DNA from 4 places in the Hahella sp. CR1 genome. Region 2 is predicted to be linked to each of the others. Evidence: predicted binding sites of a transcription regulator. Region 2 holds the regulator's gene; each other region holds the start of a gene.
What was found. Region 2 encodes LexA, which represses DNA repair genes until DNA is damaged. Its sites were predicted from a motif close to TACTGTNTANNTANACAGTA; they were not measured.

Region 1: recN (DNA repair protein RecN) is a predicted target of LexA. The motif match lies at 2,498-2,517, and genes of this name have one in related genera.
Region 3: ONV78_RS11525 (YebG family protein) is a predicted target of LexA. The motif match lies at 5,477-5,496, and genes of this name have one in related genera.
Region 4: umuD (translesion error-prone DNA polymerase V autoproteolytic subunit) is a predicted target of LexA. The motif match lies at 5,118-5,137, and genes of this name have one in related genera.

What each region holds. Positions count from the first base shown of each region.
Region 1 is NZ_JAPELK010000008.1:165,610-172,767, forward strand. Features, by position in the region: gene ONV78_RS19720 (outer membrane protein assembly factor BamE) at 1-3, opposite strand, end outside; gene fur (ferric iron uptake transcriptional regulator) at 188-598, shown strand; gene recN (DNA repair protein RecN) at 812-2,476, opposite strand; gene grpE (nucleotide exchange factor GrpE) at 2,740-3,324, shown strand; gene dnaK (molecular chaperone DnaK) at 3,454-5,382, shown strand; gene dnaJ (molecular chaperone DnaJ) at 5,487-6,614, shown strand; gene dapB (4-hydroxy-tetrahydrodipicolinate reductase) at 6,721-7,158, shown strand, end outside.
Region 2 is NZ_JAPELK010000017.1:101,211-108,368, forward strand. Features, by position in the region: gene htpG (molecular chaperone HtpG) at 1-624, shown strand, start outside; gene ONV78_RS28330 (DUF1329 domain-containing protein) at 726-1,934, opposite strand; gene ONV78_RS28335 (DUF6586 family protein) at 2,489-2,947, shown strand; gene ONV78_RS28340 (hypothetical protein) at 3,106-3,351, shown strand; gene lexA (transcriptional repressor LexA) at 3,397-3,999, opposite strand; partial or broken gene ONV78_RS28350 (NAD(P)H-dependent oxidoreductase) at 4,254-4,835, shown strand; partial or broken gene ONV78_RS28355 (collagenase) at 5,078-6,853, shown strand; gene ONV78_RS28360 (hypothetical protein) at 6,909-7,148, opposite strand.
Region 3 is NZ_JAPELK010000004.1:189,668-196,825, forward strand. Features, by position in the region: gene ONV78_RS11495 (HAD-IC family P-type ATPase) at 1-505, opposite strand, end outside; gene ONV78_RS11500 (hypothetical protein) at 615-929, shown strand; gene ONV78_RS11505 (hypothetical protein) at 1,166-2,359, opposite strand; gene ONV78_RS11510 (DUF6683 family protein) at 2,598-3,314, shown strand; gene ONV78_RS11515 (response regulator) at 3,350-3,964, opposite strand; gene ONV78_RS11520 (ATP-binding protein) at 4,036-5,214, opposite strand; gene ONV78_RS11525 (YebG family protein) at 5,519-5,857, shown strand; gene codA (cytosine deaminase) at 5,898-7,148, opposite strand.
Region 4 is NZ_JAPELK010000019.1:43,547-50,704, reverse strand. Features, by position in the region: gene ONV78_RS29105 (hypothetical protein) at 142-489, shown strand; gene ONV78_RS29100 (antiterminator Q family protein) at 773-1,126, shown strand; gene ONV78_RS29095 (toll/interleukin-1 receptor domain-containing protein) at 1,462-2,244, shown strand; gene ONV78_RS29090 (FKBP-type peptidyl-prolyl cis-trans isomerase) at 2,261-3,334, opposite strand; gene umuC (translesion error-prone DNA polymerase V subunit UmuC) at 3,409-4,674, opposite strand; gene umuD (translesion error-prone DNA polymerase V autoproteolytic subunit) at 4,671-5,093, opposite strand; gene ONV78_RS29075 (DUF3427 domain-containing protein) at 5,271-6,035, shown strand; gene ONV78_RS29070 (hypothetical protein) at 6,113-6,787, shown strand; gene ONV78_RS29065 (hypothetical protein) at 6,928-7,158, shown strand, end outside.

The DNA.
Region 1 (7,158 bases), on a different contig from region 2:
CACGATGTTTCCCTGTTGGACATCTATTTTGTAGACGCCTGGGAAGGTGCAGGCTGTGAGAGTGTGTATAATAAGGAGGATTACAAGGGATCGTAACTTTTGCATCATGGATATTTTTAAACTATCTTGGCGTGACGTGGAATGATAACTGATTGCCAACGATACTGGTATTGGGTTTCCCGGTAAAATGACGAACGAAAACGTAGAACTGAAGAAAGCAGGCCTGAAAGTAACCCTTCCGCGGGTAAAGATTCTCAGTATTCTGGAAAACGCCGATAACCGGCACATGAGTGCGGAAGATGTTTATAAGGCGCTGCTGGAGGCGGGAGACGACGTAGGTTTGGCCACGGTCTACCGGGTTCTGACGCAATTTGAATCCGCAGGACTGATTCTTCGCCACAACTTCGAAGGCGCTCATGCGGTGTTCGAGCTCAATCATGATGAACACCATGATCACATGGTTTGTGCGGAAACCGGCGATGTTATCGAGTTCTTCGATCCGGTTATCGAAAAGCGCCAAAAGGAAATTGCGGAAGAGCACGGCTATGAAATCGTTGACCATAGCCTCACGCTGTACGTGAAGCCAAAGAAGAAATAGCTTCCGGTTTGTTGGGATAGCGCTGAGTAAACCCTGGAGCGCTATCCTGTCCTCTCTTGCTCCATTTGCTCCATCGCATTCCTGCGTATCTCTCTAAACTTATCGAGCCTTCCTTTATATAGCCAATTTATAGCTAATAGAGATAGCCATCAGGCAGCTATACGGACGGTGCGGAAATAAAGCCACAAGCAAATCCTTTTGCTGTAGGGAATCTTACTGGAGTTGGCTGGAAGTCAGCATTTCATGTGCGTGCGCCAGGCTGTGCTCAGTAATATCCACACCTCCCAGCATTCTGGCGATTTCGTGTATACGGTCGCTGCCTTCCAATTTGAGTATGGCTGATTGCGTTTGGCCACTGCTTACATGCTTGGTCACGAAAAGGTGGTTGTGGGCTTGGGAAGCCACCTGAGCTAAGTGAGTGACGCAGAGAATTTGCGCTTTCGCCCCAAGCTCTCTCAGCATGCGTCCGACGATTTCCGCCGTGCCGCCGCCGATGCCGACATCCACTTCGTCAAATACTAATGTAGGCGTATCCGAGGATGCGGCAGCGACGACCTGTATCGCCAAACTGATTCGCGACAACTCGCCACCGGATGCGATCTTTTGTAAAGGCTTGGGTGGTTGGCCAGGGTTCATGCTGATTAACATTTCAGCTTCCTCGTCTCCCAGCGCAGACGGGGATTTCAGAGGCGAGAACTGGATGATGAACTCAGGATTCAGTCCTAGTTTCACCAATTGCTTTTTCACTGCGCTTTGTAGTTTCTCTCCTGCTTTCGTTCTCATGGAGGTGAGCTTTTGCGCCGCCTGATTGTATTTCTGCTCCAGCTCTTTGGACTGAGCTTCAAGCTTTTCCAGGTTCTCTTCACCATCAGTCAAACTGTTGAGTTCGCTCGCCAGCTCAACATGGCGCGTCATTAATTCTTCAGGGGCGACGCGGTGCTTACGCGCAAGATCGTAGATGGCGGTCAGTCTCGCTTCCACTTCTTGCAGGCGCTCAGGGTTGATCTCCACGCTGTCCAGTACATGGCGCAGCTCACCGTTGGCTTCATCAAGCTGGATCATGGCTTCGTTCAGCATCTGACGAGCAGTCTGCAGAGAGGCGTTGTTGAGATTAATTTCCTCCAGCAGATGAATGGCGCGCCTTAGTTGGTCGATGCAGCCGCCATCTGCTTCCAGGCAACCTTCGCCGACCTGCTGAACTTTCATGATGATATTTTCTGCGTTGGCGAGCTGCTCCTGCTCTTGCTCCAATTGCTCAATCTCGCCTTCCAGCAGCGCTAGAGCATCCAACTCCTCGACCTGATAAGTGAGTAATTGCACTCGCGCTTCCTGTTCTTCGCTGTGGCTGAGCTTTTCTTTCAGTTTGGCGGCTATGCGCCGCCAGGATTGAAAGTGGTCCCGTACCTGTTGAAGCTGCTGGGAGTGGCCTCCAAAGTCATCCACCATTTTCAGATGGGTTTCCTTTTTCAATAGAGACTGGTGCTCATGCTGACTATGGATATCCATGAGCGTTTCGCCGAGTTCGCGAAGGTCTTGCATGGTGACGGGCTGCCCATTCAGATAGCCGCGAGATCGACCTTCGTTGGTGACAGTTCGGCGTAAGATGCATTCCGCGCCATTATCCAGTTCTCTGGATTTCAGCCAGGCCAACGCCTCCGGCAGGCGCCTCAAATCAAAGACTGCGCTCACCTCCGCCCGTTCACAGCCGTGCCTCACTATGTCCGCAGAACTTCGGTCGCCAAGGGTCAGGCCGAGAGCGTCTAGAACAATAGATTTGCCTGCGCCGGTTTCCCCGCTGATAGCCGTCATGCCTTCAGCAAAGTCCAGTTCCAGGTGGCTGGCGATGGCTAGGTTCCGTATCGACAAATGAGTGAGCATAGGGCGTTGTCCTACAAGTGTGACTGTCTATATATACAGTTGTTTGTGTGTTTATACAGTGAAACTCATGACGCAACAAGAGGGCGCGAGGAGTATTTTTTTGTATGATTTGCGGTCATTTTGGATGCTGACTGAAGTCAATGTCGGGTGACCTGCGTCATTTCCTGACGATTGTCGATATTTGGCTGGTTGAAACCGGTTTGATCGACCCCATATTGAGGGCAATTCAAAAGTATCGGATGGATTTTGGGAGATTCGATCAAATGTCTGAAGATTCTAAGAGTCAAGTAGAAGAACAAGTCATCGCTGACGATCAGGCGCAAGCCGCAATGGCTGAGCAAGCTGAAACGGCTCAGGCGAGTGGCGAGCCCGCTGACCGTGACGAGTTGATTGAGAGATTGCAGCAGGAGCTCGGTGAGCAAAAAGAGCAAATGTTGCGCGTACATGCTGAGATGCAGAATGTACGCCGTCGTGCTGAAAACGATGTTGAGAAAGCGCGTAAGTTTGCTCTGGAGCGCTTTGTGAAAGAGCTCTTGCCGGTAGTGGATAGCTTGGAAAAGGCGGTGGAAGCCTGTGGCGCCACAGAGTCCGCCGAACCCCAGGTCACGACTTTGAAAGACGGCGTGGAAATGACGCTGTCTCTGTTCAACTCCGGCCTGAAAAAATTCGAAGTGGAGGTGGTTGATCCCATGGGGCAGCCCTTCAACCCGGAATTTCATGAGGCCATGTCCATGGTGCCGCAAGCCGATGTAGAGCCGAATACCGTTATTGCGGTATTGCAGAAAGGCTATCTACTGAGCGGACGTTTGGTCCGGCCAGCCATGGTTATGGTGTCGAAAGGCGTCTGATCGCGCTTTATACGCGTTCAGCGCTGGTTGAAAACGTACAAAATCCCGCCAGCTTCGGGTTGAAAAATTGAGATCAACTCCAATATTAGCTGGTAATCAATTAGCGAGATTTTTTCAGGAGTAGAAATTATGGGTAAAATTATCGGGATCGACTTGGGGACTACAAACTCCTGTGTAGCGATTCTTGAAGGCGACAAGCCGCGCGTTATTGAAAACTCTGAAGGCGGACGCACTACGCCTTCTATCGTTGCATACACCGACGATGAGACGCTGGTAGGTCAATCCGCCAAGCGTCAGGCGGTAACTAACCCCACGAATACTCTTTTCGCCATCAAGCGTCTGATTGGTAGACGTTTTGAAGACGATGTAGTGCAAAAAGACATCAAAATGGTGCCTTACACTATCGCCAAGGCTGACAATGGCGACGCTTGGGTCGACGTGAAAGGCAAGAAAATGGCGCCTCCCCAGATTTCCGCCGAAGTTCTGAAAAAGATGAAGAAAACGGCGGAAGACTTCCTGGGCGAGAAGGTGACGGAAGCGGTTATCACCGTACCGGCCTACTTCAACGACGCGCAGCGTCAGGCTACCAAAGACGCAGGCAGAATCGCCGGTCTGGAAGTTAAGCGTATTATCAACGAGCCGACTGCGGCGGCGTTGGCGTACGGTATGGACAAGAAGGGCGGCGACCGTAAAGTGGCCGTTTATGACCTGGGCGGCGGAACCTTCGATATCTCCATTATCGAAATCGCTGATGTAGACGGCGAGATGCAGTTTGAAGTGCTGGCCACCAACGGCGACACGTTCCTGGGTGGTGAAGACTTCGACTTGCGCTTGATCGACTACCTGGCGCAGGAATTCAAGAAAGATTCCGGTATCGACCTGAAAGGCGACCCATTGGCGATGCAGCGTCTGAAAGAAGCTGCAGAGAAAGCTAAGATCGAGCTTTCCAGCAGTCAGCAGACGGATGTGAATCTGCCGTACATTACTGCTGATGCAAGTGGTCCTAAGCACCTTAACGTTAAAGTGACTCGCGCCAAACTTGAAAGTCTGGTGGAAGAGCTGGTTGAGCGTAGCCTTGAGCCATGCCGCATTGCACTGAAAGATTCTGGTTGCAGCTCCTCAGAAATCGACGAAGTGATTCTGGTTGGCGGTCAGACTCGTATGCCTATGGTGCAGAGCAAAGTAGCCGACTTCTTTGGTAAAGAAGCGCGCAAAGACGTTAACCCTGATGAAGCGGTCGCTATCGGCGCAGCTATCCAGGGCGCGGTATTGTCTGGTGACGTGAAAGACGTACTGCTGCTGGACGTGACGCCATTGTCTTTGAGCATTGAAACCATGGGCGGCGTTTCCACGCCGATCATTGAGAAGAACACGACTATCCCGACCAAGAAGTCGCAAGTGTTCTCTACTGCGGAAGACAATCAGACTGCGGTGACTATCCACGTTCTGCAGGGCGAGCGTAAGCAAGCGCAAATGAACAAGTCATTAGGCCGTTTTGATTTGACTGGTCTGCCTCCCGCGCCGCGTGGCGTGCCTCAGGTTGAGGTGACCTTCGATATCGACGCCAACGGTATCATGCACGTATCTGCGAAGGATAAAGCGACTGGAAAAGAGCAGTCCATCGTTATCAAAGCCTCTTCTGGCTTGAGCGAAGACGAAATCGATAAGATGGTGCAGGATGCGGAAGCGCATGCGGCGGAAGATAAGAAGTTTGAAGAGTTGGCGTCTTCGCGCAATCAGGCGGACGCTCTGGTTCACGCTACTCAGAAAACGCTTAAAGATGCTGGCGATAAAGTGACTGCTGAAGAAAAAGTGGCCATTGAAGCAGCTATCAAAGAGCTGGAAGAAGCGATCAAAGGCGACGATAAAGAAGCTATTGAAGACAGAATGCAGAAGCTGAGCGAAGCATCTTCTTCCATGGCGCAGAAGATGTATGCTGAGCAGGCTGCACAGCAAGGCGGAGACGCTGGCGCTCAAGCTGAAGACGCAGCTGCTAAGCCAGCGGATGACGCAGTCGACGCCGAGTTTGAAGAAGTTAAGGACGGCGATAAGAAATAGTCCGGCTCCTTGCATGCCTGAGGCAGTGCGGAATTTAACCGCACTGCCTTATTGTGTTTAGGTTATAATCCGGTTTTTTTGCAGTTGGCGCATAAGATTAAGTTATGGCAAAACGCGATTATTACGAAGTGTTGGGCGTTTCGCGGGACGTAGACGGTAAAGATGTCAAGAAGGCTTACCGGCGTTTGGCGATGAAATATCACCCGGACAGAAACCCCGGAGACGCTTCGGCTGAAGAGATGTTCAAAGAGGCTACTGAAGCCTACGATGTGCTCTCTGATGACCAGAAAAGAGCGGCCTATGACCAGTTCGGTCACGCCGGAGTGGATGGCAATGCTGGGGCCGGCGGTTTCGGCGGTGGAGCCAGTTTCAGTGATATATTCGGCGACGTATTCGGCGATATATTTGGCGGGGGCGGCGGAGGTCGCACTCGGGCGAATCGCGGCTCAGATTTAAGGTATACGCTGGATCTCGACTTGGAAGAAGCGGTTCGCGGCACAACCGTGAAGATTCGCGTTCCTTCTCAAGTAGAGTGTAATGGTTGCGGCGGAAGCGGCGCAGAAAAAGGCACGCAGCCTGAAACCTGCGGCACTTGTAACGGCGCTGGTCAGGTCCGCATGCAACAGGGCTTCTTCTCTATCCAGCAGACTTGCCCTCGCTGTCGTGGCGCAGGAAAGATTGTTCGCAACCCATGTCGCTCCTGTCACGGCAGCGGCTATGTGGAAGAGCAGAAGACGCTTTCGGTTAAAGTTCCCGCCGGTGTGGATACTGGCGATCGCATTCGCTTATCCGGTGAAGGCGAGCCGGGAGTAAACGGCGGCCCGCCGGGAGATTTGTATGTTCAGGTCGCTGTGCGTGAGCATAAGATATTTACCCGCGATGGCAGAAATCTGTATTGCGAAGTGCCAATCTCCTTTGTCGACGCAGCATTGGGTGGTGAGCTTGAAGTGCCCACGCTTGATGGGCGGGTGAAGCTCAAGATTCCAGAGGAAACGCAAACTGGCAGGCTGTTCCGTCTGCGCGGAAAGGGTGTAACTCCAGTTCGTGGTGGCGCGCCAGGAGATTTGCTGTGTCGGGTAGTGGTGGAAACTCCTGTAAACCTGACCAAGAAACAGAAGGATTTGCTGCGCGAGTTTCAAGCCTCAATGGAGGAGAGCGGCGGACAGCAAGCGCCAAAAAAGCATAGTTGGTTTGAAGGCGTGAAAAGCTTTTTTGACGATATGAAGTTCTAGCAGTCTGCATGCGCAACGAAAAACCGGCGAACGCCGGTTTTTTTGTATTGGAGCGGTGGCGGAACGCCTATAACAGTAATATTCCAGAGAAAACAAAGGAATAAGCATGACCAGAGTAGCGATAGTGGGCGCTTCCGGGCGCATGGGCAAAGTGTTGGTTGAAGCGGTCTGCGATAACCCGGATGCTTCTTTGGGAGCTGCTTCTGTGCGAGTTGGCAGCTCTTTGGTTGGCGCTGATGCCGGAGAAATCGCTGGCGTGGGCAAAAAAAGCGTGGCCTGCGTCGATGACTTGGCGCAAGTGCTGGACGACTTTGATGTGATTATCGACTTCACTTCACCGGAGACCACGCTTGAGTTACTGGCGCTTTGTCGTAAAGAGGGTAAAGCGATAGTGATTGGTACGACGGGATTCAGTGAGTCGCAAAAAACGCTCTTGTCTGAAGCGGCGAAGGACTGTCCGGTAGTATTTGCCCCCAATATGAGCGTGGGTGTGAATTTACTGTTGAATATTCTTGCGCTGACCGCAAAAACGCTGGGTGACGAT
Region 2 (7,158 bases):
ATGAAGCAGGGGCAGGATAAGATTTACTACATTACTGCCGAATCCTACAGCGCTGGCGTGAAGAGCCCGCACCTTGAGATTTTCCGCAAGAAGGGCATTGAAGTGCTCGTGATGCATGACCGCATTGACGAGTGGCTGATGAGCCATCTCAACGAGTTCGACGGCAAGCACTTCCAGGATATCGCCAAAGGCGAATTGGACCTGGGCGAAGTGGAAGACAAAGAAGAGAAACAGAAGCAGGAAGAGGTTTCCAAAGAGGCGGAGCCTTTGCTGAACCGCTTGAAGGAAGTGTTGAAAGATTACGTGGAAGAAGTGCGCGTGACTCACCGCTTGACTGACTCTCCCGCCTGTCTGGTGGTCGGCGCTTACGATATGGGCGTGCAGATGCGTCGCATCATGGAAGCGGCGGGCCAGGCGTTGCCTGAGAACAAACCGACCTTCGAGATCAACCCTGAGCATCCCCTGGTGAAAAAACTGGGTGAAGAGCAGGGCGCGCGTTTCGAAGATCTGACTTGGGTGTTGTTTGATCAGGCGCGACTGGCTGGCGGCGAGAACCTGAAAGATCCTGCCGGTTACGTAAGCCGTCTGAATAAACTGCTGCTTGAGCTTTCTAACGCGGGCTAAGCCTCGTATAGCTGTCTAAGTTGCAGTAAGAGAAAGGCCGCTTAAACAGCGGCCTTTTTTAGTGGGAGAAAGATGGGCTAAAGGTGTCTAATGGAAAACAATTAGCGTCTGGCGGCGCGGCGTACCGCGGAAGTTGAGAAGTCGCTATCTCTCAGCCCGGGCGCAAAGTCGCGAGGCCTTTCTTCGTTATCCAAACCGTCGACGAAATAACGCCCTGACTTCAGGTCGTAAATAACCTCCAGTGTGGTCCAGGGAGCTTTCACCTCGTAGTAATTCACCAAGTGGGCTTCCGATACGCGCCACCGTTCACCTTTATCGTCATAATCCTCCGCAACCAGCAGTTGCCAGGAGTCCTCATCAAAGTACATGCGGCGCTTGTGATAGATGTGACCCAGCCCTTCGCGCAGGATGCCTTCCACCACCCACACCCGGTGTGCTTCGTAGCGAGCATGCTCTTGATTGATGTGGCCGGGACGCACGATATCGTTCATGCGCAGGTTGCTGGAGTGCAACTGGTAAGCGTTGTAAGGCACATACATGACCTTCTTGGCGATCAGCGTCCATTCATATTGGTCCGGCGCCCCGTTGTACATATCAATCTGGTCGGTAGTTCGCAGCCCTTCGCTATTTGGGGCCTCGGCGTCGTAAGCCAGATTAGGGGAGCGTCGCAGGCGACGTTCACCGGCCTGATAGCGCCAGGACTGTCTGGGAGAGCGAATCTGATCCAGCGTCTCATGCACCAGGTTCATGGTTCCTGCGAGCTTGGCGGGAGCGACGACCTCCGTCTTGAGATAGAAGATTTTGTTATCGATGTCTTCCGGGCGATTGTGCTGCTGAGCATACACAAAGAAATACTCATAGTCGGTTGTCACCGGCGTGTAAGAACCGTCTGGAAGTGTGGCGGCGAACGAAGAACGAAATGAAGCCTCTTCACCCCGGTAGCGCAGGATATGGTTCCAGATAATCTCCACTCCCTGATTGGGGATCGGAAATGGACTGGTGATCAGCGATCCTTTAACGCCTGTTCCACGAGGCATTAGTTCCGCTTTCGCGGCGTTCTGCTTAAGGGCTGCGTAGACGTGGTCAGGGTAAGACGCGCTGCGGCGGCTGGGATACACTTTCAGAATGTAATCGCTTGGATACTTCTGCAGCAGAGCCTTGTGGCCTTCGGTCAGTTTGTCTGAATAATCCTGTGCATTGCTGGCGTTAATGATGAAGCGTGGAACGTCCGCATCGAAAGGGTCAGCATGCCATTTGTCTGGATTGTAATTCGCAGGCGGCTGCTTAATGCCTCCATCCCAAGAGGGCACTTCACCCCCTTCGCTACCAGCCCTCTCGGCGCCAAGCGGCGTGAGATCCCGGTCCAAACGTGCAACCTGATCTGGCGGCGCCTTAGCTGGGGCGTTTTGCGCGATTAGTGAAAATACGAGTAATACCAGTGCGTTATTTATATTTTTTCTTGCGTTACGGCTATAAGCCATGTCTTTCTCACTCTCTTTCTAGAAGTAACAGACAGTTCCCTTACTTTCTCTCCCTGGACAAAATTATAGCAGTCTAAAATATTATTCTAGTTTTCTCACTAGCGCCTTTGTTAGCGTTTATGGCGGGTTGCTGCTGAACGTTAACTTGTGTAAGGGGCGAGCCTGAGGATCGGGTGCTAAGCTATGAGAAAGGGGCTGCTGATAGATTGTCGCCATTTTTACGGAAACCTGAGTCGGATTTAGGTGGCAATGGTAGGAAATTTAGGCGTCTAAACGAATCGGAATTGCGCCTCAGGAAATAGTCCGGAGGGGAATTTTTTATTAAAGAACTTATGGTTAAAAACCTATACACTAACAAAGAGCAATTGTTGATGAGTTAAGGTATGTCCGATAAGTGGCTGACTTATGTTAATGAAAACCTGTTTTTCGCCAAGCTGCAGTTGCAGTGGAGGGATGCACCCTCAACGGTGGCGGAAAAGCAATGCGCCGGACGGGCGGCTTTGCGTTTTCTGCAGCAGGCATATGTCGGCTTCTTGAATGAGCTTGCGGAGCAGCGTCGCATCAAAGTTAAAATTGAGACGCTCGCTGACTTGGAAGGACAGTTGGAAGTTGAATCGCCAGAAGTAATCAGCATGAAGCTGGCGGCGGCTCAACCCGATTCCTGGCTGGCTCAACTGCTGAAACAATTTGGGGAAATATCTCGCCCCCGAAAAAATGAAACGCCGCAAAATGAAAATATTATCGCCGCCACGTCAGCTCCATATGTGATGGAGTTAGTGGTGATACTGGAGTCCATGCAGGCGTTCATCAACGAGATGAGAGAGCACAGTTTTGAGTGGTAGAGGTAAGCTTGAATGAAAGAAACCCTCTCAGGCCTCGACTGATAACAGCTTAGGAAAATGAATGAGGCGCCTGTGGCTAGTTTTCTGATTTGTTCGCTCCCGGGTGTTGGGACGATGGAAAACATTTCAGTGAGAACTTACGAGTAGGAGATTTGGAAATGGCATCAAGCTTCTTTGAAATTGTTCAATTGCCGAATGGCGATTTCGCTTTGCAACCCATGGGAGGCGGAAGCGAACATTTGGTGAAAATCAGCTTCGGTCAGGAAGCCAAGGCATATCTGGCGGAAAATGACGCAGCTGTTGCGCATGCAATGATTAATGCGGCGATTAAATTGGTAGGAGATATGCGGGAAGAGGCGATTCGTCAGTCTGAGGCGGAAGAAAAGCCGAAAACCGTACACTAAAGGCCCCGGCTGCCCATACAAGGGCAGTCGGCGCTTCGTTCCCTGTTAGCGGCGAATAACGCCGACGCCCAGTCCTTCGATGTCCAGCGGTTGTTGTGACAGATTCACTTCAATTGGCTCAAACTCTTCGTTTTCCGGCAATAAAAGCACTTTGTTTTTTTGACGCTGAAAGCGCTTTACGGTCACTTCATCGCCAATACGCGCAACCACAATTTGCCCGTTGTGGATATCGGTCGTGCGATGCACCGCCAGTAAATCACCGTCGAGTATTCCCACGTCCTTCATGCTCATGCCTTTGACACGAAGAAAATAATCGGCGGAAGGAGTAAAGAAGGATGGAGGCAGTTCGCAATACTCTTCAATATTTTCCTGGGCCAGAATGGGGTAGCCCGCTGCAACCTGACCGACAATTGGAATCCCCTGATTTTGCGTTTCCGTCGCTGGCAACCTGATGCCGCGAGAGGCGCCGGGAACCATCTCGATAGCGCCTTTCTTCGCCAGAGCTTTCAGGTGCTCTTCCGCAGCGTTAGCGGAGCGAAACCCCAGACGATTGGAAATTTCCGCCCGGGTAGGTGGATAACCCGTTTCCTCAATATGCTCGCGAATCAGTTGTAAAACCTGCTCCTGGCGCTTGGTTAGCTTAATCACTCCACCCTCCGGGGACCCTAAAAGGTCTGATAAAATTCTGTGTATACTATATGTTTATCCATGTCTGTTTATGTATACAGTAATGGATTGGGCAAGTAAAGAAAAAATGTCTAAGTGACTGAGGTTTAAGATGAAAACTCTCATGGCGGACCGCTTATCAAGTAAAGCTGTTGAATATTGATCAGCAACAAATGCCCGTCTTGGTTAATCGAGAAAAATATAAAACAGATGGTTAGTCTCTCAGGGAGCAGCCTATGGGTTCGCGTATTTTGATTATTCAGGGACACCCTGATCCACGGGGAGGCCGGTATTGTCATGCCTTGGCTGACGCGTATGCAGACGGCGCGGAGGCGGCGGGGCATGAGGTGCGTAGGCTGGCGGTGGCGACAATGAATTTTCCCTAGTTGCGTTCAAAGCAGGAGTTTGAAGAACAACCGCCGCCGGAATCGATTATCGCTGCGCAGAAAGAAATCCAATGGGCCGAATGTCTGTTTATTGTTTATCCGCTATGGATGGGAGATCTTCCTGCGATATTAAAAGCATTCCTGGAGCAGACGCTGCGGCCGGGGTTTGCTGTAAGCGGTGGCGATAAGTGGCCCAAAAGGCTATTGAAAGGGCGCAGAGCGCGTATTGTCGTAACGATGGGGATGCCTGCGTTTGTCTATCGCTGGTTTTATCGTTCGCATAGTTTAAAAAGTCTAAAACGTAATATCTTGGGTATTTGTGGCGTTTCGCCGGTCCAGGCGTCGCTGATTGGCGCGGTGGAGGATTCTGATTCGCGGTCCCGAAAACACTGGCTGGATAGAATGCGCAGGTACGGCGGTAAAGCGATATAGCCTTTGGTTTAGTCATTGCCTTATCTGCTTGGTGGCTTTGATACAATTTGATGCTTTTCTTAGACAGACCGATAACTTCTATCGGTATATCTTCATGGCCCGTGCGGTAAAGCTCATGATCCGCAGCGTACTTTTCATATCAGTTGTAAATCTCTTCAGGAATCGTCATGGCGCCAGCGAACAGATGGTTTAGAGCCCCCTTTGTGGTTGGCGTTGTCTTTCTTATTCTCACTGTCAGCGCAATGACATGGTCAAAGGGCGGTGGGGAGCTTTTTAAGTATTTTCGACACAACTCGGAGCAGCCGGAAAAGTTATCAGAATTGCCTCCACCGCTGCCGGCATACAGTCGAGCAAAAGAGGACGAATCATACTACAAGGAAGAGAGTAAGCCTGACTGCTATTTGAATGGTCTTTCGGGGCTCTCGGGTGACGAATTTGTTCTGGCCATATGGGGAATGGATCATTATTGTGTGAGGGACTTGGTCTTCATGGAGGAACAAGCTCTTCTCAATATATTCTCGGAAGCCAACATGTCAGTCGTGGCGCAAGCGGCCACTTCAGAATCATCTTATTTTCAAGACGATAATATCTATGAACTGACGAACCTCATTCAATATCTGCATGTGGGATATGTGCTGGAAAGAAACCGCCCGCGTAAGAAGAAGCTATATGGAAAGGCGTTGCAGAAACAGGTTGCGGTAGTCGTCGTTCAAGTGACCAATAATGCTCTGCAAGGCGCCATTGGAGCAGATCGCGCGCGATTGACGGAGCTGTCTTTTAAACTGGTAAACAGTTCTGATAGTCAGGGAGCGGTTGTCAATGAGTCCGTCGCCTGGTTAGAGAAACTGGGCCCGCTGACCGACGCCAATGAGCGTTATGATTTAGCGTTAAACGAGCTTTTCAATATCTACTATAAAGGCCATGACAATGACGCCTTTGTCGACATCGCCTCTCATGATGCGCAGATTCCCAACGCGCTTTATCGCTTCATTGTTGATAAAGATTCGTGGTTGGTAGGCAGCCGGGAGTATCTATTGATGAATGCCGTCAAAGAGCTCGGGCGCTTTCTGCAGTATAAAACGATACGGGATGATACAGGCCACTTCATACGTAACCTGATTAACAGATATGACCTGAGTCGTGACACAGCGAATGTGTGGAGCATTCTGGCTGGCTCAGTGGATTACTACGATAAGTCGAACTGCAGGCTTTACAACGCTTGCGATTATAGAAAGCGCGTCGAGACTGTTATTTTGCGCCGAGAGCGCATGTGTGGCGAGACGGTCAGAATAAGGGCTCAATCCATGACGGAGGAGCAGTTTGACTCCGCCTGTGAAGCTTTGTCTCGGCGCGAAGATATCTTTCACCAGATGCTGAACAGTAATCGAGAGCCCGTTGCTGAGGATCAGAACGACACTCTGGAAATGATCATATTTAAGGATTCAGACACATTCGTTGACTTGGGCTGGCTATTGTTTGATTCCGATGCAGTGACCGCTGGTGGCGTTTTCTATGAGGGCGATCCTTTTGATGAAGCTAATCAGGCGCGAGTGCTGGCTTATCAGTCAGAAGAGGTCTCAGACTCTCATCAGATACTGAATCTGGATCATGAGTTTGTGCATTATCTGGACGGGTGATTCACCATGTATGGTTTGGAGTCGGAGTACGTTGAAGATAATGTTTGGTGGGCCGAAGGCGTCGCCGAATACATTGCCTTACAGGATCACTATCCAGATGCAGAAGAAGCGGCTTTGTCAGAAATGGTGCGTTTCTCAGATATCATACACTCCAACTACAAGAGCGATGAGTCACGTATTTATCATTGGGGTTATTGGGCGGTGCGGTATATGTTCGAACAACGTCCAGACGATGTTGAACGATTGGTGAAGTGGTTCCGGCAAGGGCGCTACGAGGATTACCAGGACTGGTTGAAAGATGAGGCGAAATTCTTGGATGCGGATTTTGCAGAGTGGATGACGACGATCAAAAAGGAGCTTCAGGTCGCCTCTGGCGTTTAAAGTAAAAGCCAAATCCCTGGCGTATTGATTAATAAATCCGTGCTTGTAAATTTCGTTAGCCGTTTCGGCGGGATAACTGAGCTGCCGTAGAAGGCTCTGGGGTGATATCGGTCATTGACTGAATTGAGGGGATGGCTGCGTCAAATTGTTGCTCATCCTCTTTGGCTTCTATATTTGCGCAGAACTCCATCAGCCAAGCATACCCGTAAGGGGTTATCTGTTCGGTATAGCGCAGCAACTCCGCGATGCGGAATAAGTCGTTAACGACCTTCTGCGAAGGGGATGTCTGATTCACTGTTACTCCT
Region 3 (7,158 bases), on a different contig from region 2:
CAGCTTGCAGGAGCACGATGTCGCCAGGAACCAGGACGCTGGCCGGGAGAGATTGCAGACGCCCGTCCCGGCGCACACTGACGGTAAAGGTCACCATGCGCCTGATAGCCTGTAAGGCCTTTTCGGCGCGACCTTCTTGTAGGTAGCCTATCAGCCCATTAATGATCACCACCATCAAGATCACACTGGCGTCCAGCCAATGACGCATGATCAGGGTAATGGCGGCGGACAGCAGCAGGACGTAAATGAGCGGGTTGTTGAACTGGCGCAGCAGCCTTTGCCAGGCGCTTTCCCCTGACTGTTCCGCGATGATGTTTTCGCCATGACGGCGCAATCGCTCTTCCGCCTCGCTGGAGCTAAGGCCGTCTGTACTGGTCTTCATGGCGGCCAGTGTTTTCTCGATGGGCGATGCATGCCAGCAGTCCGGTGGCGTCACATGCGGGAGGCCGGAAATGATCTCGCCTGGAGCAGGCGAGGGGCGTTGAGGAATATGAAGTCCGTTCACAGTATCGCCTTAATCAGTCAATGCGTAGAGATCAAAATTTGCGCCGAGACAGAGCGAACAATTTTTTTCATCGATCGCTGGAGTAGCTTATACAGGCTGATAGCCATGTATGACGGCGTTGTGTCAGTCACTATGCATAGAGCGGGCTGGCGAATACCTGTCAGGGATCAAATTTTCCCATAAGTATGGGATTGTTACCTTTGTCATCCTTCCCTACAATTGGCGGCGAAATCACTTCGTCAGCGAGGAAACCATGCGCCAGGAAACGTCCGCTCTGATCGACGAGATATATCAATTGACCTTGGATATGAGCAAGTATTCTCCCGAGTTGGAGAAAGATAAAGCCGAACTGGAGTCGAAGCAGGAAGAGGTTCGGATTTTATGGGAGCAGCTTGCAGAGTTGGTTTGCGCCGAGCACGTTTGATCCACGTCGGCTGAATTAAATCATCTCAGGTTGAAAAATTAGGGCGGTGAAGACCGCCCTCAAAACGCTATGGTTACATGACCTAACGTAATGTGGCTTTAGCGGTTGTCAGAACAGTTTGTCAGTTTGACCCCCGTTGCAGGGTATTTCACACATAAACCCTGAGAGCGCCAACTAGGGAAATCCCCAGTTGCACTTGAGCAGCTCAGTGGTTTAAGCCGCTACCGCCTTTTACATCATTCATCTTGTTGTGTATAGCTGGTCCCGCCCAAATTGAACATGCCGATGTCTTTACAGCCGTTGTTCGGGAAAAAGAAGAACCCCATGCGCTCTTTGCGGCCATCGTCGAAGCTGAAGTCAGCCTGATATCCTGTCAGGCGGTAAACACCTGAATGCTGTGTGTCGCTTTTGGCGACCATCGTCTGACTGACGCCGCCAGCGGATTTATTCAGTTCGAAGCGACCATTACGATGCAAGGTGATGTCCCTCGCGATAAACACTTGGCTACTAAGTCCGCTGACGCTCTGCGCGCCAAATGTTCCTAACATTTTCCAGGTTCCTTCCAGGGTTTCGTCAGCGTCGGCGGGGAAGACGGGATAAATATCTTCCGGCTTGATTTCCCGGGGCTTCCCGTTCGGGAGTTGAAACAGGTATCCCGTCCCTTGCGCTCGCCAATGCCCCCAGTCTTGCTTCCGAGCCTGTTTGCAGGCGGGTATGTCGAGATCTGTGATCGCCGCGTCCATGTCCCGATACAGCTCGCCGTTTTTGAATAAAGTGTAAGGCTGAAAATGGATCAACATCATGCTGCCGTTGTAGCGGTGCTCACGGACGGCGAAGATTTTTTCTACGTCGCTGCTATCAGGGCCGGCGTCAGTAGAAATGCAGGACAAAGCGCTTTGTGAAAGCAGGACGGGATGCGCAGACTGTGGCTGTATTGTTTGATTATATCCGGGTGAATTGGTTGGCGGTTGTTTATGAGAGGCGTCTGTAATGGCCGCGTACAGTTCAGGGTGCATTCGCACTGGATTGAAACGATCGTCCTGAAGCACGTCTGAGTATGTATCACAGAGTAAGTCTTGATGCTCAGTCAGCTTTGCGCGCAATTTCTCCTCTACCTGCAACAGACTGCCGTCAATGGCTGGAGTGCGCTGTTTCAGGCTGTTTACGGATGCTTCAATCAGGTCCGCCTGATTTCGCTTACGCCAGGATTGGTAATGCGACGAGTTGGCCTTGACACCACAAAGGCGGCGCAGAATGTCCATGGTTAGCACGGGGGTATAAAGCGTCATCACGGTTTTCACGCTGGGAGGCGTCGACGCAAAAGCAGAATAGGCCCCAGGCGGGCTGCTCAGAAACAGAAGCACGCCGAGCAGCATCGAAAAAGGAGCGGATTCGGCGTGGCCCCTGATGTTAATTCTTGTCGAAGTCATTGAACCTGACTGGAGCATCATCAAGTAGTGGGCTGGTAAAGCTAACTAATTGAAGGGCAATAGATAAACTAGGGTTTCTCCCAGGTGTTTTCCTTTTGATTAAATCGTTTACCGTAATGCCTCGCATCAAAGCTCTGGCGTGTCGGCGAATGTAATTGAGGTGAGCTGTTTTTGTTGTCGCTGCGTTTCGATTGCAACTCTTCGCCGGGTTAGCGTCAGCCTAATGAGGAGAATTTAAATGAGAGTTCCTGGAATTCTATATTCCATTTTTTTACCGTTGTTGTGTCTTTGGGGGCATACCGCTAAAGCGTCCGGTGATGCACTGGATGATATCGCCGGCTCAATGAACTCCGCGTTTGAAATGGCGCTGAGTGAGACTGACAATACGGCTTCAGCCTCTGGCGGCGATAATGGGGCTGTGCCTGAAAAGGGCGCTTTCTTCACCCCATCAAAAGAAGTCAGTGCTGAGATTAAAGAAAAAATGATCACAGAAATGCTGAAAAAAGTTCCCGCCGATAAAGAGGCTGAACTGCGTGCGGCATTCGCCGAGATCGACATCATGCAGTTGATGGGCGATGCGGTGAAGAAAGACGGTTATCAGGCTAATGATCTGGCTCTGGCCATGGCGGCCTGGGTCACCACATCCTTTAGCATTCTCAACGATCAGGAAACCAACGACGCTGAAGATCGAGCAGTATGGAAGCAGTTTCGACAGGTAATTGCGACAAATCCTTCACTTGCCGGACTATCCGATCGGGATAAGCAAGTTACGGCGGAGACGCTGTACTGGTATTCCGCATTCGCCGCCAACGACTATCAGCAAGCCAAAGCGGGGACACCCGGGTGGAAGCTGGATGAGGTCAAAGACTATGTGAAACGTGATCTCAAAGCGCGCAAAATTCATCCCGAGCTGGTTACGATTTCCGCTGAAGGCGGTTTGGTTGCTCGTAAGTAATTTCGCCGTGCAGGGACGCACAGCCTTCTGTTCTTTTACTCATAGCCCAAAGATAACCGGACTAGATCCTGTACGTTACGAGCCCCCAATTTGCTCGCCATGTTGGCGCGATGCAGTTCCACGGTTTTCACGCTAATGCCAAGGATATCTGCAATGGTTTTATTCAGTTTTCCGGCGCACACATGGGTCAACACCTGGCGTTCCCTGGGGGATAAGCGCCCCAGTTTTTCCTTGGCCGCCTGTGGGTTGCGCAATGCGGACCCGGGTTCTGAAATAGCGCTTTTCACGGTTTCCACCAGAATGGAATTTTCGAAAGGCTTTTCCAGAAAGTTCGCTGCGCCCATGCGCATGGCGCTGACGGCTAAAGTGACGTCTGCGTGTCCGGTTATGAGAACGACGGGAATGGAAATACGACGTGCGCGTAGTTCCTCCATCAGCTCCAATCCATTAATGTCAGGCATGCGTAGATCGGTCACGACACATTTGTCGCTCAATGGAATGCCTGCGTTTTCCAGTTGCTGAAGTCTCGCCAAAAGGCCTGTGGCCCGGTTGAAGTCTTCTACCTGCAAGCCGGCCGCCTCCAGCATCCAGACGGTGGAGCGGCGGAAGTCTTCGTTATCGTCTACTAATAAAATTTGTGCTGCGTTCATGCTTGTCTCTTCGAAAAGATGTATCCACAAAAATAATCTGCAGGGCCGCGTTTCTAGCGACTTGCCGTCACTTAGTCAGGAGGGCGTACAGGCGTCTTAGTTGCGGCTAAAGGCAAAGTGAAAGAGAAAACAGAGCCGCCATCGGGGTTATCGTTAAACTCCAGCGTTCCGTGATGAAGCTCGATAAAGGACTTGCTGATAGCGAGACCTGCACCCATGCCATCAGGTTTGGTCGTGAAGAAGGGAGTGAACAGGCGATTGCGGAAATGTTGGGGAATGCCGCAGCCTTTATCTGTCACGCTGACTTTAACCCGGTCCTGGGAAATGACTTGGGCGTCCACAATGAGTTCACGTTCTTGGATTGGCGTGTCGCGCATGGCGTCCAGCGCGTTGCGAATCAAATTTCCCAGGGTTTGCTCGATCATGATTCTATCCACGCAGACATTAGGTAGGTCCGTCGCTATCAGCAGGCGGGTCTTTACTTGGCGTCGATGAGTTTCGAGTTGAAGAAGCTCCAGCACGCCGCTGGCCAACTGACGCAAAGAAATTTCATCTGCGCGCGGCTCTCTCGACGTTACGAATTTACGTATGCGGGCAACCACGGCCGCCGCCTGATGAGCCTGCCGAATAGCAAGCTGCACGGCTTCTTCCGGCTTATCGACGCCAGTATGCTTTTCAAGCAGTAGCTTGGCGGCGTTAAGGTAATTGAGAATTGCGCCGATGGGCTGATTCAGTTCATGGGTCAAGGCTGTCGCCATCTCGCCAATCGACATACTTTTGGAGGCTTGCTGCAACTGGGCGTGCATGTCTTCAGGTCTTAGCAGCAGTAGCGACGGCTCTTCCACTTTCTGTACTGATAACAATAATCTCACGCCTTCGGCATCATGAAACGGCGCGCTATTTAGCGTATAAAAAACGCCGGTTTCCGGGTAATGCGCTTGCAGCGAAAACGCGTCGCCTTTTAAGTGCGCCTCTTTGCTTTCAACAGGTTGAAACAGCTGCAGGAATGAGTCGCGATGCGACGTCAGACGAGATTGCGTTTTTTTGTCGCCACTAAACTCACGTAGAAACAACGTGTTGCAGGCGATAAATTCACCTTGGCGAGAATGCACGGCGGCAGGATAGGGGAGGGCGTTCAAGAGTGGATATTTTGCACCGCCATGGGAGGCGTTGGCGGCTTTGGATTCCTTGTACGCAATGATGTCAGGCTGATACGCATTGGCTGCAAGCCTGTTTTTTAACATAAGCATCTTTCTGTCCTCCCTGCACTGTCAGATACCTGGATTAAACCTCGCATTCCCTAATTCTGATGAGCGAGAATGCCGCTTAATCCGAACGTCAAACTGGCGGTTATCCTAAATGCCTTGCGCGACGAGGCGCAATCATATATTCGGACTATTACCATTTGGTTATCTCTTGTGTTTGCAATAAAAATCTACTCATTGAGCCTTTATTTTCATATGGTTACTGTGTTTGGATGAATCTTGTGTGACGCTCTTGACCTGATCTTAAAACTGTATGAATATACAGAGGCTAATTTTAGGAGGCGACAAAATGGCCGTAGTGACCCTGTATATGAGTGACAGAGACCCATCACAACAGATGTTTAAATCCAAGAAAGAAGCTGACGATCATGACAAAAAGCTTGAGCTCGCCGAAGGCGTGTCTCATTTCCTGGCGCAACGCCTGACTTCTTTGAATGAAGGTTTGGCGGAAGAAATTGGCATGCTGGTCGCTAATCACAAGGAAGCGTTCGCAACAGCGTTCAAAGGCAAGGTTGACGTCTTGTTTGAAGAGTCGCCAGAGCCTGCTCCCAGCGCAGAAGAAGAGACTAAAGAGAGCGCCAAGGTTAAAGACAGCGGCAAAGTGCGGGCGATAGCCGGCAAGGGCTGATGAGAAGGGACGTAGTCAGCGTCCCTTGGATGTAAACAGTCTAAAGCTGAATGTTTTGCGTCACCACCGCCGGTGTTTGTTGCATGATGATGTCGCCTGCGCGAATGGAGGCTGTCACCACGCTTTGGCGGCGCAAGACTTCATAGTCGTCAGGTCCGTCCAGCAGGATGAAGTTGGCGGGTTTGCCGACTTCTACGCCGTAACGGTCCTGAATGTTCAGCACTTTGGCGCTGTTATGACTGATCAGGTCCAGCGCATTGCGGTAGTCGTCATAGCCCATCATATGGCATATGTGCAGCGCGAAGTCCAAAGTGCGCAGCAGATTGCCATTGCCCAGGGAGTACCATGGGTCCTGAATGGAGTCTTGGCCGAGGCCGACATTGAGACCCGCTTCTAACAGCTCCTTCACTCGAGTGACGCCGCGACGTTTGGGAAAGTTGTCGAACCTGCCTTGCAAATGAATGCTTTCTGTTGGGCAAGATACAAAGTTTATCTGTGACATTTTCAGCAGGCGAAACAGGCGACTGCAATAGGCGTTATCGTATGAGTGCATCGCCGTGGTATGGCTGGCGGTTACCCGGTGGCCCATATCGCGCTTCAAAGCTTCCGCCGCCAGTACTTCCAGGAACCTGGAGCCGGGATCGTCTATTTCATCGCAGTGCACGTCGACAAGGCGGTCGTATTTTTCCGCCAGATCCATAAGGATTTTGACTGACTCCACGCCATAGTCGCGGGTGAACTCGAAATGAGGAATGCCGCCAACCACATCGACGCCCATCTCGACGGCTTTTTCCATCAATTGAACGCCATTGGGATAGGAAAGAATGCCTTCCTGTGGAAACGCCACCAGCTGCAGCTCAATCCAGGGCGCTACTTCCTGTTTGATCTCAAGCAGGGCTTCCAGCGCCGTCAATGTTGGATCGGTGACATCTACATGAGAGCGTACGGCCTGCACGCCGTATTGGGTCAGCATTTTCAGGGTGCGGCGCGTACGCTGCTTAACGTCTTCATGGGTCACCATGGCTTTGCGCTCAGACCAGCGCTCTATGCCCTCAAATAATGTGCCGCTCATGTTCCAACTAGGCTCGCCCGCGGTGCCTGTCGCGTCCAGATGGATATGGGGCTCTACAAAGGGGGCGCTGACAAGACGCTCGCCAGCGTCCAGCAAAATTTCCACGTCCGACTGCGGAAGCTCCGCCATGGGCAATATGGCGCTGATCTGGCCCTGGTTAATCTGAATGGCGTATAAACCGTCCTGGCCGCGTAAACGGACGTTGGTGACGTATTTCATTGAGGGACTC
Region 4 (7,158 bases), on a different contig from region 2:
GCTGGCCGCTGTTCCCACTCAATTCCGGGCGATGGTCGAAGCGCATGTGCGGACCTACTTTGCGCTGAAGACGAAACCCAAAGCGGCACCGTCTGTGATCACGCCAGAGATGGCCAGGGCTTTGATTCGGAGGCGGGCGGCATGAGCGACGAGACCTTGGAGAACAAGCTGCAGAACATCCGCAACAAGGCGGCGGAGTTTGCGAAAGCCAAGGCTAACCGGGTTTACCTGGAGGAGTTCCGTAAATCCAAGATCGCCATTCTGATGAGAGAGGCGGAGAGCGCGGACCCGGACCTGACGGCGGCCAACAGACAGGAGGCCTGGGCGAGGCGTCACCCGGAATACCTGGAGCTGTTGAAAGGCCTGATGCAGGCGACGGAGGAAGAGGCCCGGCTGCATTGGGAGCTACGGACAGCGGAGTGGGCGGTGGAAATCTGGCGGACCAAGTCAGCCAACAAGCGAGCGGAGCGGATGAGGTACGGGGCGTGATTTATCGAAACAACAAACTACTGGCGGCTATTAGGCAGCTGCCTTGCGCGTCCTGCGGGATTGAGGGTGGCTCTCAGGCTGCCCATTCCAACCTGTTGAGGCACGGAAAGGGGCGAGGGCTGAAAGCCTCAGACGCCGCCACGTTCCCTTTGTGCGCGCCTTGCCACATGCGGTTTGACCAAGGCAAGGAACTGACGAAAACGGAGCGTGAGCAGCTGACCATGGATTGGCTTGCCTGGACGCACATCCAGCTTATTGAAAACGAACTGATAGAGGTAAAACGATGAGACGAGCAGTAGATGAAACCGCGTGGTTACTGGAACAGTGGGCGAGGTGGTCTAAATTTAATACAGATAACGTGGGCTATCCGTCGTCTACGCCGTTTGCGCGGATGGCTGGGAGTTCGGTGCGGTCGCCAGTGATTACGGATCAGGAGGCGGCCAAGGTGGATTTGGCTGTGTCTAAGTTGCGGGCGAGGGATGAGGAGATGGGGGAAGTGGTGAAGCTTTATTACATGGCGGGTGAAAATCTGTCTTATGTGGTGCGCCGTATGCCCGATTTGGGTCGTAGGAAAGCTGACATCCTCGTTAAATCTGGTGTGGCTTGGATAGATTCAGCATTAAGTAATTCCCAATGAGCATTAGAGTTATAACTGAATCTGGTGTTCGGGAGGTTTGAAAAGAAGCGGCGTATCTGGTTGATTTATTGTCGCCAAACAAGTCAATCAATATATGAGATACACCGCCATGGACAAGAGTACCGTTGTCGAGTTTTCCCGTCGAGATGAAACGAGCGATCCGTTGTCTTGATAAGTGTGGGGGGGGGGCTGGATAGATGCGGCACTGCGTTCCTAAGACATAGTTTGCTGCAAGCTGTAGTTGTTAATTAGGGCTCTGGCACATGAGAAGACAAGTATTTGAAAGATGTGGCTAATACTGATATGACTGGTATCGGAGTTATAAGGAGGTTCGAGTGAACGTGTTTATAAGTTGGTCTGGTGAAAAAAGTAAAGCGGTTGCAGTTTTGCTACGTTCATGGCTTAGATATGTTTTGCAGGCTTTGGATCCCTGGGTTTCTGATGTGGATATTGAAAGAGGAGAGGTTTGGTTTAATGCTATAGGTAAAAAAATAAAAGACTCTACAGTTGGTGTTATTTGTTTAACTAAAGAAAATGTAAATAAGCCATGGATTCTTTTCGAGGCTGGCGCGCTATCAAGAGGTCTTGAAAGTCAGAGAGTATGTACATTTCTTGTTGATTTAAGCCCTTCAGATGTGAGTAATCCGCTTGCTAGCTTCAATCATTCAATGCCTGACGAAAACGGGCTATATCGACTTATTTTTACACTAAATGAGTCTCTGGGTAGTGAAGGGTTAGATGTGCCTGTTCTTGATGTTGTGTATAAGCAATTTTGGCCGTTATTTGAATCTAAATTTAAAGAAATTATCTTGAAATATCCTAATTCAGATGTTAAGTCGGAAAGGTCGGCCGAAGATATGTTGGCAGAAATACTGGAGTCTATTCGCCCTTTGGGACGAAGTGTAAGAAGGCAAACTCTTGCAGATATAGGTAATAAAGTTGATGATGATATGCTTTCTTCGTTGGATGGTGTTAATAGGGTGTTTGCAACGATGTTTGTTAAGAATGAGTCTCGTAAAAATAGCTTGTTTTCACGTGAAGGGGGGCGAGATCGAAAATATATTGAAGATGCAGTTAACGATGTGTTAAAAAAAATAGATGATGAATCTAATGAATAGCTGCCTTTTTTGCATGTTAATGTTGTATTTTTTCCGCAATTATGTCTAGTTCAATAATTATGCTTTGTAATGAACTATACTGTATGAGTTTTTCTTCAACGGAGATAAGTGATATGTCAAATTCTGCTTTTTTATCTCTCAAATTTTCTGCATGATAGTCATCTGGATAAACTACTTGTACAGAAAAATGATCTCCTGCGCTATGCCCAATAATATTATCCTCGATTCCTGGTATCATTTTTCCGTTTCCCAGAATTAATTGGTGGTTTCTAGCATGACCACCTTCAATGCTTTTTCCGTTGATTTTTCCCAGAAAATCAATTGTTACTCTATCTCCATTTGTTGCGCTAGAATTCTTTTTACTCCATCTTTGCGAGCTACCAACAGACTTTATGCTGTTTGTGATTTTATTGATGTCATCGGAAATTATTTTTCTTTCTTTATAAAAGCTTAATATTTCTCTCTCATTTTTAAGTAGTTTTTTTTCCCTTTCTTCAATATTCTTTAATCTAGTTGATAACTCTTGGTTGTCAGTATTTGACTCAAGTTCTTTGATTCTCTCTAGCTCAACCCTTTTCTTTTCTAATGCTTCTGTCTCTAGCTTCTCAGATTCGGTTTTTTTTTGTGCGGCAATATATGCCTTGTCAATTTCAGATGTCTTTTCTTTTAATAGTCTAACTCTTTCTTCTTCTAGTCTATTTTCTCTTTCTCTTTCGCGCAGAACAACATCTATCCTTTTATCCTCGACTTCAAGTTTATTTGAGTAGTAGAATATTAACTCTTTTTTCTTGAGATGTGCTATTGCAGGGTCGGTAATTATGGACTTGAGCCATAAATATAGGCAGTTCAATAAGGGCATTGCAAATATGTATATTGTAGATAAGGCTAAGGGGCATACTATGTCTGTGTAAATGTTAAGTGTTTTTTTGGATATTGCTTCTAATTTTCCTTGTGTTGCTTCGTCGCTAAATAATAGATATAGAACGAACTCGTGGTTAATGATCATCCATGCGATTATGAAATTTGCTATAATTACATTTTTTATTCGCTCTCTAAATAAATCGGCTAATGAGTCTGTTATGCTTTTCATTATTTTATACTAGTACGTTTTTAGGGGGCGAGTGATTAATCGAGTGAAATATGCCCCTTGTTTCTAAATGCTTGCTAATGAACATTTGGAATATCTCCCCACCTAGTAGTATAAGCAGGAGAAAGCCTCCCTCGCTTCATTCCCCAGGGCTGCTGTATACCCTGTCCAGCAAACCAAACAACGCCACCTGTTCCCCTATTAAGCTTATCCAATGTCTCCATAAGCTCCACACTACCGCGCCTCCCTTCGTCCTCTTCAAATAGATGACGCTGACAAACCCCAGGAGGGGAGAAGTCACAAAGCATTACTCCGGCCTTCAAATAGCGGTAGCCATCCCGCCAGATCCTCTCCAGTAACACCCGGGCAAGCTCTATAAAATCGCGGGTATCGTCAGAAGGAAAAGGCAGCTTTCCGGTTGCTGCATTGGAATAGTATGGTTCACCTTTGGAGAATTTTCCGGTCTGGATAAACACGGTAATGACGGAGGCGCGCTGCTTCTCCCGGCGGAGCTTTTCGGCGGCGCGGCTGGCGTATTCGCATACGGCCTCACGCATGTTCTGAAAGCAGGTAATGCGCTCGCCGAAGGAGCGGCTGCAGATGATCTGTTTCTTGGGTGGCGGGGCGTCTTCTAACTCAATACAGGAAACGCCGTTAAGCTCGTTGACTGTGCGCTCTACCACAACCGATAAGCGCTTGCGGAGTAGGGCGGGGTTAGCCTCGGCAAGTTCTAAGGCGGTGGTAATGCCCAGCGCGCCCAGGCGAGCGGCAAGCTTTGAACCGATACCCCAGACCTCCGAAACCGGCGTAAGGGTCAATAAACGGCGCTGGCGGTAGCGGTCGGAGAGATCAACCACGCCGCCGGTAGCTGGGTAACGTTTGGCTGCATGGTTGGCGAGCTTGGCTAATGTCTTGGTGGGAGCAATGCCCACACAGACGGTAATGCCGATCCACTGGCTGATGGTCTGGCGGACCTGCTGGCCGAACTCCACCAAATCCATACAGGCTGAGACGCCGGACAAGTCGAGAAAGGCCTCATCTATAGAGTAGATCTCACATACTGGCGCCAGCTCGCCCAGGGTGCGCATGACTCGGCTGGAGATGTCCGCGTAAAGGGCGTAATTCGACGAGAAGGTAACCACGCCGTGTTGTCTAACCAAGTCGCGGAACTTGAAGATAGGCGCACCCATGGGAAAGCCAAGCGCTTTGGCCTCCCGTGAGCGGGCGACAATACAGCCGTCGTTGTTGCTGAGTACCAGGACGGGCGTGTCCTTCAGATCGGGGCGGAAGAGCTTCTCACAGCTCGCATAGAAGTTGTTGCAATCAACCAAGGCGTAATTCATCTGTTGAGTATCCGGACAACGCCTGACACCACGCCGAACACTTCAATTTCAGGCGCGTCTATGGGCTTGTAACGCTTGTTACGGGGGAGCAAGCAAGGAGTAGGGTGGAGCTGCAATTCCTTAACCGTGAACTCGCCGTGTAAGGCTGCGATAACAATGTCGCCGTGCTTGGCGGTAAGGGAGCGGTCCACAATCAGGATATCGCCGGAATAGATGCCGGCCTCAATCATAGAGTCACCCTGAACGCGGACGTAATACGTGGCGGCGGGGTGCCTGATACATAGCTCGTTGAGGTCCAGGGCTTTTTCTATGTAGTCCTGGGCGGGGCTCGGAAACCCGGCTGATACGTGCTCCAAAAACAACGGGAGTAAACGCCTGCGCATCCTTGCACCGCTGCGACCAAGTAGCGATACGCGCATTGTGACCTCTAAGGTGATAAAATATACTGTATAAAGATACAGTATGGTCGCGACCTCGGCAAATGGCGCCGGTTGTGTGGATGGTAGGCCACGGTACGACAATTTTTAGCGTTCCGCGGGAGGTGGCTGTAACATGCTGAACCTAAAGCGAATGCATGCTTAGGAGTTGGAAGCTATATGCCTGATTACGGATTTGTTGTTGGCGGAGAATACACCAGGGCTGACATATACCAGATTTGCGCTGTTCCACCTGAGGGACAGAAAGGGGACTGGCACAATGGCTATAAGCGATATAAGGACGACTGGTTTGTATTCTGCAATATAGGCACCCCAGGAAGGACCGGGCATGATTACAACAATGAGTTTGTCGGTAGTGAGCTTGTTTGGTATGGAAAGAACGGCTCGAAATTAGAGCACGAAACCATTCAGTCCTTGCTGAACCCCAAGGGACTAGTTTTCATTTTCTACAGAGACGATACGCGAGCGCCGTTCGTGTACGCGGGCACAGCTAAGGCCATCAGCCACCAAGATACCGTTCCCGTCCAGATTACATGGTCGCTCAATTCGTCGGCTGAACCAGGGCTAGAGGCGCTACCTGAAGAAGTCCGAGAGCCAAAGCTTTACATTGAAGGCGCCACAAAAACAATTACCGTTAACGCATACGAGCGGCATGGCGCTGCAAGAGCTGCGTGCATCAGAGCCCATGGCGTTTCATGCTCCGTTTGTGGGATCAACTTTGCCGAAGTCTATGGAAAAATTGGCGAGGGCTACATACACGTCCATCATTTGGTTCCGCTCTCGAACATCAAGCAAGAATATGAATTAGACCCTGTAAGAGATTTGCGGCCAGTATGTCCGAACTGCCATGCAATGCTGCATCGAGACGATCCGCCATATTCAATTAAGGAGTTAAAAATAATAGTCCGGAATCGTCGAAGTTAACTTAATATTGGAGACTCTCGGTGAATCATAATCACAATAGGTTTTTAATTGTATAAATGTGAAAGGAAGTTATGGAAATGGAGTGGGCCTCTGAAATAGTTAAGGAAAATCCTGTAATGATGGTGCTTGTAGGTTTTTGCTTCATTGTTGGGATGTTTTTTAAGCTATATAAGGACGTGTATGAATTTAAAGAAAATTCGTTTCTAAAAAGAAAAATTAAAAGGCTGGAAGGTTTGTCTGGCGAGGTTGTTAAAGACGGGCTTTATAGCAAATTTTTAGATAAGTTGAAAGACGAAGAGGTGTTCTCTATATCTACAGGATATATAACCTCTCCAGTTAAAGCGAAAGCTCTAATTAATCTGTATTTAGAGGGCGTAATACCTGCTAAGGATATCAAAAATTTTGGTGGTTTTCTTGAAGTTGGAGATAACGGGGATTTATGTATAAAAATAGGTAAGCTTGAATTCTTTCTTATTTACTATTCTCTTGCTTCGGGTGTCGCGGCTATATGCCTCTCACTTATTTTGTTATACATATTGACAGATATAGCAGGTGTGGTGGGTTTATACTTAGGGCTTCTATCTGTTATCGTTATTGGGTGTATCGCTTTCTTTTTATTTTCAGAGTACTTTACCTTTAAAAGATTCGTTAATACTTTTTCTGATTTGACAGTCCCGGGCTTTAATAAAAAATGGAAGGAAAGTCCATTGGGTACAGTTAAAAGATTAGTCCGTAGGAGAGAATGTGACTAACTTAGATTGGCGCGAGTTATGGCTTTAGAGTATTGTTTCTTTAGTGCTGTATGCTCAGTGTTATAGGGAATGATATCTTCGACATCTTGAACTTCAAAAATATGCAGTTATACAATTGTTAGAATATCAAAGGATAAGGTATGTTCACAACTAGGGCTGTAATTCAAAAGATAGATGATGACTTTCGCCAAGTAAGATTGTATCAAAATTTCAATTTGAGCTCTCCTTGGTCATTCGCAACAAATAGACTTGTCTCTGCCGATGATAGGAATCCTAGTATTTTCCCTTTTGTATTTCATGGCGATGACTATTTTAAGGAAGGCCCAGCTGGGGAAGAAACAAAATTAAGGCATGTTCCAGATGGTAGGTTG